Regions from separate parts of the Paenibacillus sp. FSL E2-0190 genome, predicted to be linked through region 1. Evidence: riboswitches for the same ligand, from Rfam matches in the RefSeq annotation. Region 1 holds a riboswitch; each other region holds the start of a gene.
What was found. Region 1 has a riboswitch for cyclic di-AMP ahead of NST25_RS02670 (hypothetical protein). Riboswitches for the same ligand answer to the same signal wherever they lie in the genome.

Region 1 (3,281 bases):
GTCGTAGCTGCCGTTGTTACCGAAGTGAACAGCGAAGATTGCGGGATACCAAAACGTACCTCTTTACCTTCCATGCTGCCTTGCGAAGACTCGATCCCCAGCGCATTGATAGCTGGATTGCCTTTGGTTTCCGCATAATAATTCAATCCCAGCAGTAGTACGAACAAGGTCATCATTGCTGTGAAAATCACCCAGCCCTGACGTTTGTTCTTAGCGAACAATCCGTACATATATGGCAAAGAGGCTGGCAGCATCCACATAGAGAGAATCTCCAGAACGTTCGTAAGTGGATTAGGGTTCTCAAAAGGATGCGCTGAATTGGCTCCGAAGAAGCCGCCACCATTCGTACCTAAGTGTTTAATTGATTCCAAAGAAGCGACTGGACCGATAGCGATTTGTTGCGTCTGCCCTTCGAGTGTAGTGACCTCAAGCGATGGCTTGAGCGTTTGTGGCACATGCAATCCTACCAGCACCAATGAAACTAGCAGAGCTAATGGAATGAATACACGAATATGTGCTTTTACGAAGTCCTCGAAAAAGTTCCCGACTGATTTCTGTCCTGTAATCCCTCTGACAAAAGCAACCGCAACAGAAAATCCGCTCGCTGCAGACGTGAACATCATCATCGTGATGACTGCCATTTGTGAAAAATACGATAGTCCCGTCTCCCCGCTATAATGCTGCAGGTTCGTATTGGTCATAAAGCTGATCACCGTATTGAATGAAAGCGTCTGTTCCATATCGGCAATTCCATTCGGGTTCAGCGGCAATCCCCGCTGTAATCTTAGAAAAATATAACTGAAAGCAACCAGTACGATATTAGTTAAAACAAAGCTGAGTGCATACTTCTTCCAGGACATTCCGTCCCGTTTTTTCAGGCCGATCAGCTTATAAATACCTTTCTCTGTGCCTGCAAACCAGCGATCCGTACGATTCGGTTCGTTAGAAAATACATGATATAAATACGTTCCCATCGGCTTGACCAGCAAGATGAGAATTACAATTACGACGACTATTTGCAAAATGCCCATGAATGCCCCTCCTTAAAATTTCTCAGGATGAATCAACGCGTAAACCAGATATATAAACAACAGTAGGGTAACAGCGATTACTAGAATCACAGCTTATCCCTCCCCGTATCCTCAACTACACCTGCGCACCAGCGCATAAAGCCATAAAATAACCCGTAAATTACAGCTAACGAAGCCACCATATACAGATCCATCATATCTTCCGCACTCCTTCCATTATCCTTGATGAGGTGATCTATCGATTAGAAAATCAGCATCACCACTATGGGAATAGATTACATAGCTCGCACCAAGTCTTTTATAGACCAATCTAGGATTTATTGAACTTGTAATCACAAAAATCGGCTGTGTCGTCCAGGTACGGCACATCTGAATATAGCGGCAGCAAAGCGGAAAGCTGCTCTCAAACAGATATACCCTGCCTACCGGGAACGATGGGCGAAACCAAGTGCTCTGATGGCGGGTATCCACTAGAATAACCTGCTCAATCCCGAGCTCCTCAAGTAAAGCTTTCTCAGCCACATTGTTGGTTAATCCCGCCATCTTAATACCCCTGAACTTCAGAAGTTTAATGAAATGTTCTCCCGCCTTTGTAGGCGCACATACAAGCACATATTCATTCTGATCCGTCATCTTTTTTTCTCCTCCTGCTCATTTACAACAAGGAGGCAACGAAAATCTCCGAAAGGATGTTGACCTATCGTCATTTTCGGGCACAACCTAAAGCTCGGTTGTGTCACGTCATTAGACGCTGCCTTACAAATACCGCTAATGATGAATTTAGCGACCTCTTAGGGGAGGCCTCCATAAATGCTTTGCTTCTAAGAGCACAGCAAAAAGCCACAAAGGATCTCCTCTGTGGCTCGCTAGCGGTCACATTGCACTCATCCTCTCTCCATACGCTTACGAGGTTAGCTGTCGGATTCGGGCGGTGAGAGTCGCCCTACCTGTATAGATGCGAGCTCACTCACACCCTCTACAGGATTCACCCCATAACCGGCTTCCGACTCTCACATCGGCTGCCGATTGTTGGTTCCCCCGCTTTCCTTATCGGAAATTAAGCGGATCAAATATTCGATTGTCGTTGAAACAGGAGTAATCATACTCTTATGCACGAAGACTTGTAAAACCTGAATGATGCCAAAATAATGCAAATTAAAAACTATTTTCCCATTAGATAGCGCTTACTTGATATCTAATCTCTCTATATCTCTTGTTTACTCGAGTTTGGAGCGTTTAATCGCTATCTATAACCCATGTGATTTTTTTCACCTTTTTAGAGCGAAAATACTGCAAATTCCCATTATAGGTAGAAACGCAAGAAGCTGAGGCTGAGCGAGAAAGAGGCGCGATAACACGCCATAAATACCTATTTACCTCGTTTTTCAGTCGTAGTCGGCAGGATATGGTTAAAATTGCTCTAAAAGAACATTTTCCGTTTTTTACAGAAAATCTTGAAAAGAGTATGATTCGGGTTGAATCTAATTCATGAAAAACAATCAACGCTGAGTTCCTGCATTCGCAGGGAACGGGGGAACCATCAGGCCACCTGGCCTACTTGGGGTGAATCCAAAGGAGACTGCATAAGTCTCAATAGGTAGGGCGACTCTCACCGTCCGAATCCGACAGCTAACCTCGTAAGCGTAAAGAGAGAGACCCTTGATCCGCCACGCTTTGGCCCAGGTATATCTGCCTGTAATCCAAAACCGCAGCAGAGGTCCTCCTCTTGCTGCGGTTTTTGCGTTACCTGAGCTTATTAGGTGATAGCACGCTGGATGGGGTGAATGTTTTGAAGCACTATTATTTAGGGATACATCAAGGGCTGCTTGAGCCGATAAGTCTAAATTACGTTTGTTTCGGGGCCTTGTGGTTCGAAGAACATAATCACAGGTACATTGTAGGCTATGCATTTGGCCAGAACCAGATCCAAGCCCTTCGCCAGTTCAGCACACCTTCTTCTTGTAAAGACTGTTTAGACTCTAAGATTGTATATGAGATATATAAAAAAATTCGAGAACAACAGCAGCAGCAGGATTGGTCATCACACCAAAAGCTCCCGTGGTTTACAGCCTTCAAGGAGCCTTGGAAAGATGTAAGCGCCGGTTGGTATGTCTTGAGATCCCGCAGCACCTTTCCCTTACATCTATCTGTTATACGAAAAGAAAAGTTCCGACTATGGCTAGAGCACACCGCAGTCTGTGAGAATAAAATGGAAATGCTCGCTTGTGTAGAAAAGGCTAGTGTCACTCA
Region 2 (3,281 bases), 560 kb from region 1:
ATTGGATTTAATCGGGAAACGATCCCTTCAACGATGAAGCTGGCTGAATCTTATGATTATATTTATGCAGCGGTGGGCTGGCATCCACAGGATGCGATTGATATGAAAGAGGGGGACCTCGATTGGATCGCCTCTCTTTGCAGCCATGAGAAAGTGGTGGCCATCGGAGAGATTGGGTTGGATTATTATTGGGATACCTCTCCCAAGGATGTGCAGCAGGAGGTCTTCCGCAAACAAATTGGACTAGCCCGTGAACTAAAAATGCCAATCTGTATACATGACCGTGATGCCCATGAAGATGTCGTACGGATTTTACGGGAGGAAAAAGCAAATGAAATTGGTGGCGTAATGCATTCTTTCTCAGGCAGCTGGGAAACCGCAAAAATGTGTCTAGACCTAGGATTTCATTTGTCATTTGGAGGACCGATCACGTTCAAAAATGCCAGAGTGCCTAAAGAGGTGCTTGCACAGACGCCATTGGACCGATTATTGATCGAAACAGACGCTCCATATTTGACTCCACACCCCTTCCGAGGCAAGCGAAATGAGAGTGCTCATGTGAAGTTAGTAGCAGAGGCTGCGGCTGAAATTAAAGGGTTAACATGGGAAGAATTAGCTAAAATTACGTATGCGAACGCACTGGAACGATTTGGGATTGTCTGAAAACAGGAGTAAAACGGGTGAAAAATAGAGAATGGCCGATATATTAAACTTTTTTAATATAAAAACGGCTGATTATTACAATATTTTAACCATATATTTGCGTAAACGTGGTTGAATCGTCCTTTACAACATGCATCAAAACAGGATATCATCTTTTCAGTGATGTGAGCTGTTGTTATTGTGACAGCCATTGATTCATGGATCGTCTCGCTGAGTCTCCGTATGGAGAACGGGGGAACCAATATTGAACTGCCGCATGCCTGTATCTTGAATACGACTAGGAATTGCCGCAGAACAATATTTGATTTCTTCACGTGGTCTTTGGGGTGAATTTAAGGGCAACCGCCGTGAGCGGGTGACCTGAAATAGGGCGTCTCTCTTTCGTCCGAACCCGACAGCTAACCCCGTAAGCGCAAGTAAGAGAGGCAACCTCGTGCACAAACATTCCCGCGTATTCTGACATCGGAGAAGCCACGAAAGAGTCCTCAAGAGAACTCTTTTTAGGCTTCTTTATTTTTGAATAAACTGAATGTTGCCCGCATACTGTTATATAACAGGTGTGGGAGTAGCTGTGCCGAGCAGGCGATCCATGAGCAGGAGACGCTAAGTTAATACGTGCGTATCCTGTGACAATCTCAAATAGTTTCGTCAAAGAAATTCAGTCCTCATGATATACAAATTGACGACGAGGCTATGTAAGGAGGATGGAGAGAATGGGCTTATTCCAACCAGAGGTATCCCATGATTCGCAGTCATCCAGCAGGTCTTTCGCATTACGGTGGGAGCAAGTAAATACTCGCGTACTTTTACTTGCAGGTGTGATTTCAATCGCAATCGCGCTGTTAATTCTGCTGTACGTACACGGTCAAAGTAATAAACAATTAGTTTTAGTAATAGACGGGCAAACACAGACACTTGAAACGCGAGAAGCACTTCTTGGTGATGTGTTGGAGAAAGAGCAAATTTCGCTGCAGCCGCATGATGAATTATCTTTAGGTCTGAGTGATGAAATAAAAGACGGTGACCGTGTCGTTATCAATCGTGCGCAGAAATTTAGCCTTACTGCGGACGGAGCAACAAAAACGTTATATACGACCGAAGACACTATCGGTCAAGCGATTGACAAACTGGGTATCAACCTAGAAGGCTATGATAAGATTTTTCCTTCGTTAGACACCACCATCTCTGCTGACATGGAGATTAAGATCGTTCGTATCAACAAGCAAACGGTACAGCGAACAACTAACTTACCTTTCCGTGTTATTAAGACAGCAGATCCCTCCCTTACTGTGGGAACAGTTAGAGTGGCACAGGCAGGCAAACCAGGCGTCATGGTTCAGCATATTGAAAAGATCTATCAAGACGGAGAACTGGCCTCTATGCGCATGATCGGCAAGGAAGTACAAACGGTAACAAAAGATAAGATCATTGCCGTTGGTACTAAAGCACTTCCTAAGCCTACTGTAGTTGCTAAAGCTACAACAACTTCCAAATCAAGCACTACCTCCAAAACGACTAAAGTTAGCGCTAAGACTAAGAACGTCACAAGCAAGGCTGGCGTAGACTTTGAGTACAAGAAGATGATTAAGAACGTCTCCATGACAGCTTATTCGTCAGAAGAGCCAGGGATAGGTACTAAAACTGCCTCCGGAACACGCGTAACGGAAGGTCGTACAATTGCAGTAGATCCGAATGTAATTCCTATTGGCTGGTGGGTTTATATCGATGGGCTTGGATTCCGCCGTGCAGAGGATACTGGCGGTGCCATTAAAGGCAATAAAGTGGATGTCTATTATGATTCCCTGAGCCATGCTCGTAATTTCGGCCGTAAATCACGTACCGTTTATGTGATTGGACCTGTGAAACCAGAGCTTAACTAGAACTGAAGCTTTTGCAAAAAATCCTTTGATAAGCTATAGTGATGATAACCGTTAAGGAACGCTGGATGATCATTTCGTTGATCGCAGAGCAACCGCTCATCACTTATACATTCTTTAACCAAAAGAAGAGGAGCGAATCCTCTTCTTTTTGCTTTTTTTGGAAGGAGTCAAGAAATATGATTAAGGAATTAATCGTCGTTGAAGGCAAAAGCGATACCGTAGCCATTAAGCGTGCTGTAGAAGCGGATACCATTGAGACAGGCGGCTCTGCTGTAAACCGGACTGTAATTGCTAAGATCGCGCTTGCTATGGAACGTAGAGGGGTTATTATTCTTACGGACCCGGACCATGCTGGGGAGCGAATTCGTAAAATCGTTTCAGCGAAGGTGCCGGGCTGCAAGCATGCTTTTATTCCAGAGAAGGACGCAACTCGAAAAGGGGATATCGGTGTAGAGAATGCATCGCCAGAGGCGATTCGTCATGCGCTGCGTAATGTACATACCTCTTTTGAAGGAGCACCTGCTTTGATTGGTATTGATGATCTTATGGCCGCTGGAATGCTTGTACACCCTCGGGCTGCTGAAAGACGTATGGCACTTGGTAATTTGCTTGGAATCGGATATTGTAACGGCAAACAGCTGTACAAGCGGCTGGCGATGTTTGGGATTACGCGGGAGGAATTTGCCGGGGCTCTCGCCCAAATTGATCAGGGAGGCATTACTTCATGAGTGGTAGAGA
Region 3 (3,281 bases), 1.7 Mb from region 1:
AGGCAGCATATTATAGGTGCTGATCATCATGATTACAAAATAGGCTGAGCTTAGGAATACTCCACGTTTAAAGGAAGTATGCTCTCTTCTAAGAATACTGTAGACGAGTGCCAGAATTCCTAAAATCAGTGTGGGTATACCGTAACCGAATAATGTTAGCTTTTCCGCTAAAGAGGTCTGTCCTTGTACGTAGGAGGTATGCCAAGCTGGTGCAGTGAATCCGGCATTAAAGCTGGATACCTGCTCTCCACTGAAATCAAAATAATAGTGCAATAAGGATTCGCCGACCTGAACAGTACTATCCGTATATACTAGCCCATGGCTTCCTGTATTCGATTCAATTTGTAGTTTGGCAGGATTTACTTCCCATTCTTGAAGCCAAGGACGAGCAAGATTCTCCTTCTGCGCTAGAGTGAGGTCAGCTCCCTTGTCCTCTTTTGCACCAACGGAAGCAATGCCTGGCCCCTCATCGGAGACAACTTTTGCAGCCTTTGAGAAAGCGACAATCTTACCGGTATACATATTGAGGTCAACGATGATTTGCGGCTCTTGCTCCGCTGAAGGAGTAAGCGTTGCCCGAAAGACATCAAAAGGATAGTTTTGATCCAATTTTTTCTTGGTGTAGTCCTCCACAAGCTTCTCGCGAGACATATAACCATAAAAGGAAGAGTCCGTCTGGTAAAGTACATTCCATTGATCGTTTGGTGCTTCGGTGTAGTTGAGCTTTTGTTCTGCGAATAATATGGCTTGGTCACGGGCTTCTGCCTTGCTAATGACGGTGGTATCTTCACCTGTAGGGCTACTAAGCAGTGAAGGGGAAATCTGAAACATAATAAATAGAATAAGACCGATAATGCCCGAGATGATGAGCCTCTTGGAGAGGGCACGTTGCTGTAAGGGCTGGCCGACGGGATTCATGTAACGCCTCCTTGTTATGTACTGACAATGTTATGTTCCATTATAGTATTAGTGCCTGGTTGGTTACAAAAAACATTATATGTTCTTTTTATGGGTAATAGAGATAGTATAGAATAGTCATGTGAATTTATACCATGAATTTTATCGTGTTCATTTCTGCACGAATGATGAGAATCGGTGTAATTGCAGGGAAAACACGGAAAAGTGATGAGAAAAGGCACTCCTTTTGATGCAGTCTCTTTAAACCGCATTTTTTCATGTGAATGAGCATTAATTGTGTCTTTGTGAATTCACTAAATAACGTATATAATTTGTATGCAATTGTATAGTAGCCGAATTTCTGGTGAAAACGGGGGAACCATAAGAAGTGATGAAAAGTGGAGTGTACACGATAAATGGCACTTTCATCAGGGGTGAATTTCGTTCTGGGAACGAATAGGGCAGCCTGCACAGTCCGAATCCGACAGCTAACCTCGTAGGCTAATTTACTGCAGGAACCAAGTCAGCATTGGTTTTCCAGTGCTTTTTTTGTTGGAATTTTTGATAAGAAGGTGAGCAAAGTGGCTTCACAGTTTCGCAGGATTTCTGAATTTAAGTTTCTGAAGCTCTCGCCGCCGCAGATACTGGTGCTTGGTTTTGCATCGATCATTCTGATAGGGGCCTTGCTGCTTATGCTGCCCATCTCAAGCACAAGCGGGAATTCCGTGGAATTTATTGATGCATTATTTACTTCAACGTCGGCAACCTGTGTTACAGGGCTTGTTGTGCTGGATACCGGAACTTCGTTCACCATTTTTGGAAAAACCGTAATTATGATTCTGATCCAGATCGGCGGCTTAGGTTTTATGACCATGGCCACTCTATTTTCACTGGTGTTAAAGCGTAAAATATCTTTGCGGGACAGGCTAATCCTACAGGAAGCCATGAATCAAGGCTCTATGGAAGGAATTGTGCGACTGATCCGGAGAGTCCTCATATATTCTCTTGTCATAGAAGGCTGTGCCGCTGTGCTGCTGTCTATTCGCTGGGCTTTTGATATGCCGTTGGGAAAAGCGATTTATTATGGCATATTTCATGCGGTGTCTATGTTTAATAATGCGGGGTTCGATATTTTTGGGGATTTTCGCAGTTTAACTGATTATGTATATGATCCGCTTGTGAATATTATTGTGATGTTTCTGATTGTCTCCGGCGGGATTGGTTTTATTGTAATGTCAGATCTGGTGGAGTTTCGGGTAACCCGCAGGCTGTCTCTACATAGTAAAGTTGTCCTGTCCACCAGTACAGGGCTGATTCTGATCGGAGCTTTGGTTATTTTTATATTTGAGTTTACTAACACTCGTACCCTGGGTTCACTGAATTTCGGCGGTAAAATATTATCGGCCTTCTTTCAATCCGTGTCTCCCCGTACGGCTGGCGCGAACACAGTAGATATTGCTGGACTTCGGCAGGCTACACAATTTTTTATAGTGATTCTTATGTTTATTGGTGCTTCTCCGGGCTCAACGGGCGGGGGGATTAAGACAACAACCTTTACGATGATGATTGGTGCTGTAATTGCTATGCTGCGTGGACGGGAAGATGTTGTGTTGTTCCGTTATCGGCTGGCTCAAGAGCGCATCTACAAGGCATTAACGATCACGCTGCTGGCTTTGTTGTTAATCGCCTCTGTGTCGATGATACTCTCCACAACTGAAGACAGTAATTTCTTGGCAATCTTGTTTGAGACGACCTCCGCCTTTGCTACGGTAGGACTGACTATGGGGCTAACTCCGGAACTGTCAGCGATCGGTAAGATTCTACTCTGTCTGACGATGTTTGCAGGTCGGCTAGGTCCACTAACCTTAGCGTATGCACTCGGTCCCAAACAGGGTAAACCACTGTATAAGTATCCGGAAGGTAAAATAATTATTGGATAGGAGTTAATTAGAAATGAAAGCACAGCAATTTGTAGTAATCGGCTTAGGTCGCTTCGGTTCAAGCCTGGCGCTTGAGCTGATGGAAATGGGCTACGAGGTGCTCGGCATTGACCACCATGAAGAACGCGTGGAGGAAATGAGCGATCAGCTGACGCATACGGTAGTAGCAGATGCTACAGATGAGGGAATTATGCGCTCGCTTGGTGTACGGAACTTTGATTGTGGGATTGTTGCGATTGGTGACAATATGGAGAGAAGCATTCTGGCGGCCATTTTGTTGAAGGAGATTGGAGTCAAGCAAGTGGTGGCTAAGGCAATCTCTATCCTTCATGGCCGCGCACTGTCGCGGCTGGGGGTTGATCGGGTTATTTTTCCGGAGCGGGATATGGGGATTCGTGTGGCACATCAGCTGGTGACGCCCAATTTGCTGGATTATATTGAACT

Region 2: it holds a riboswitch for cyclic di-AMP, as region 1 does, so the genes downstream of both, NST25_RS00190 (3D domain-containing protein) here and NST25_RS02670 (hypothetical protein) in region 1, are expected to answer to the same signal.
Region 3: it holds a riboswitch for cyclic di-AMP, as region 1 does, so the genes downstream of both, NST25_RS25790 (TrkH family potassium uptake protein) here and NST25_RS02670 (hypothetical protein) in region 1, are expected to answer to the same signal.

What each region holds. Positions count from the first base shown of each region.
Region 1 is NZ_CP150306.1:603,918-607,198, reverse strand. It holds gene kdpA (potassium-transporting ATPase subunit KdpA) at 1-1,031, opposite strand, end outside; gene NST25_RS02670 (hypothetical protein) at 1,248-1,664, opposite strand; cyclic di-AMP (ydaO/yuaA leader) riboswitch at 1,916-2,105, opposite strand; cyclic di-AMP (ydaO/yuaA leader) riboswitch at 2,525-2,689, shown strand; gene NST25_RS02665 (hypothetical protein) at 2,758-3,281, shown strand, end outside.
Region 2 is NZ_CP150306.1:41,177-44,457, forward strand. It holds gene NST25_RS00185 (TatD family hydrolase) at 1-663, shown strand, start outside; cyclic di-AMP (ydaO/yuaA leader) riboswitch at 862-1,091, shown strand; gene NST25_RS00190 (3D domain-containing protein) at 1,377-2,543, shown strand; gene rnmV (ribonuclease M5) at 2,720-3,271, shown strand; gene rsmA (16S rRNA (adenine(1518)-N(6)/adenine(1519)-N(6))-dimethyltransferase RsmA) at 3,268-3,281, shown strand, end outside.
Region 3 is NZ_CP150306.1:5,878,415-5,881,695, reverse strand. It holds gene NST25_RS25795 (CPBP family intramembrane glutamic endopeptidase) at 1-918, opposite strand, end outside; cyclic di-AMP (ydaO/yuaA leader) riboswitch at 1,239-1,414, shown strand; gene NST25_RS25790 (TrkH family potassium uptake protein) at 1,479-2,837, shown strand; gene NST25_RS25785 (TrkA family potassium uptake protein) at 2,851-3,281, shown strand, end outside.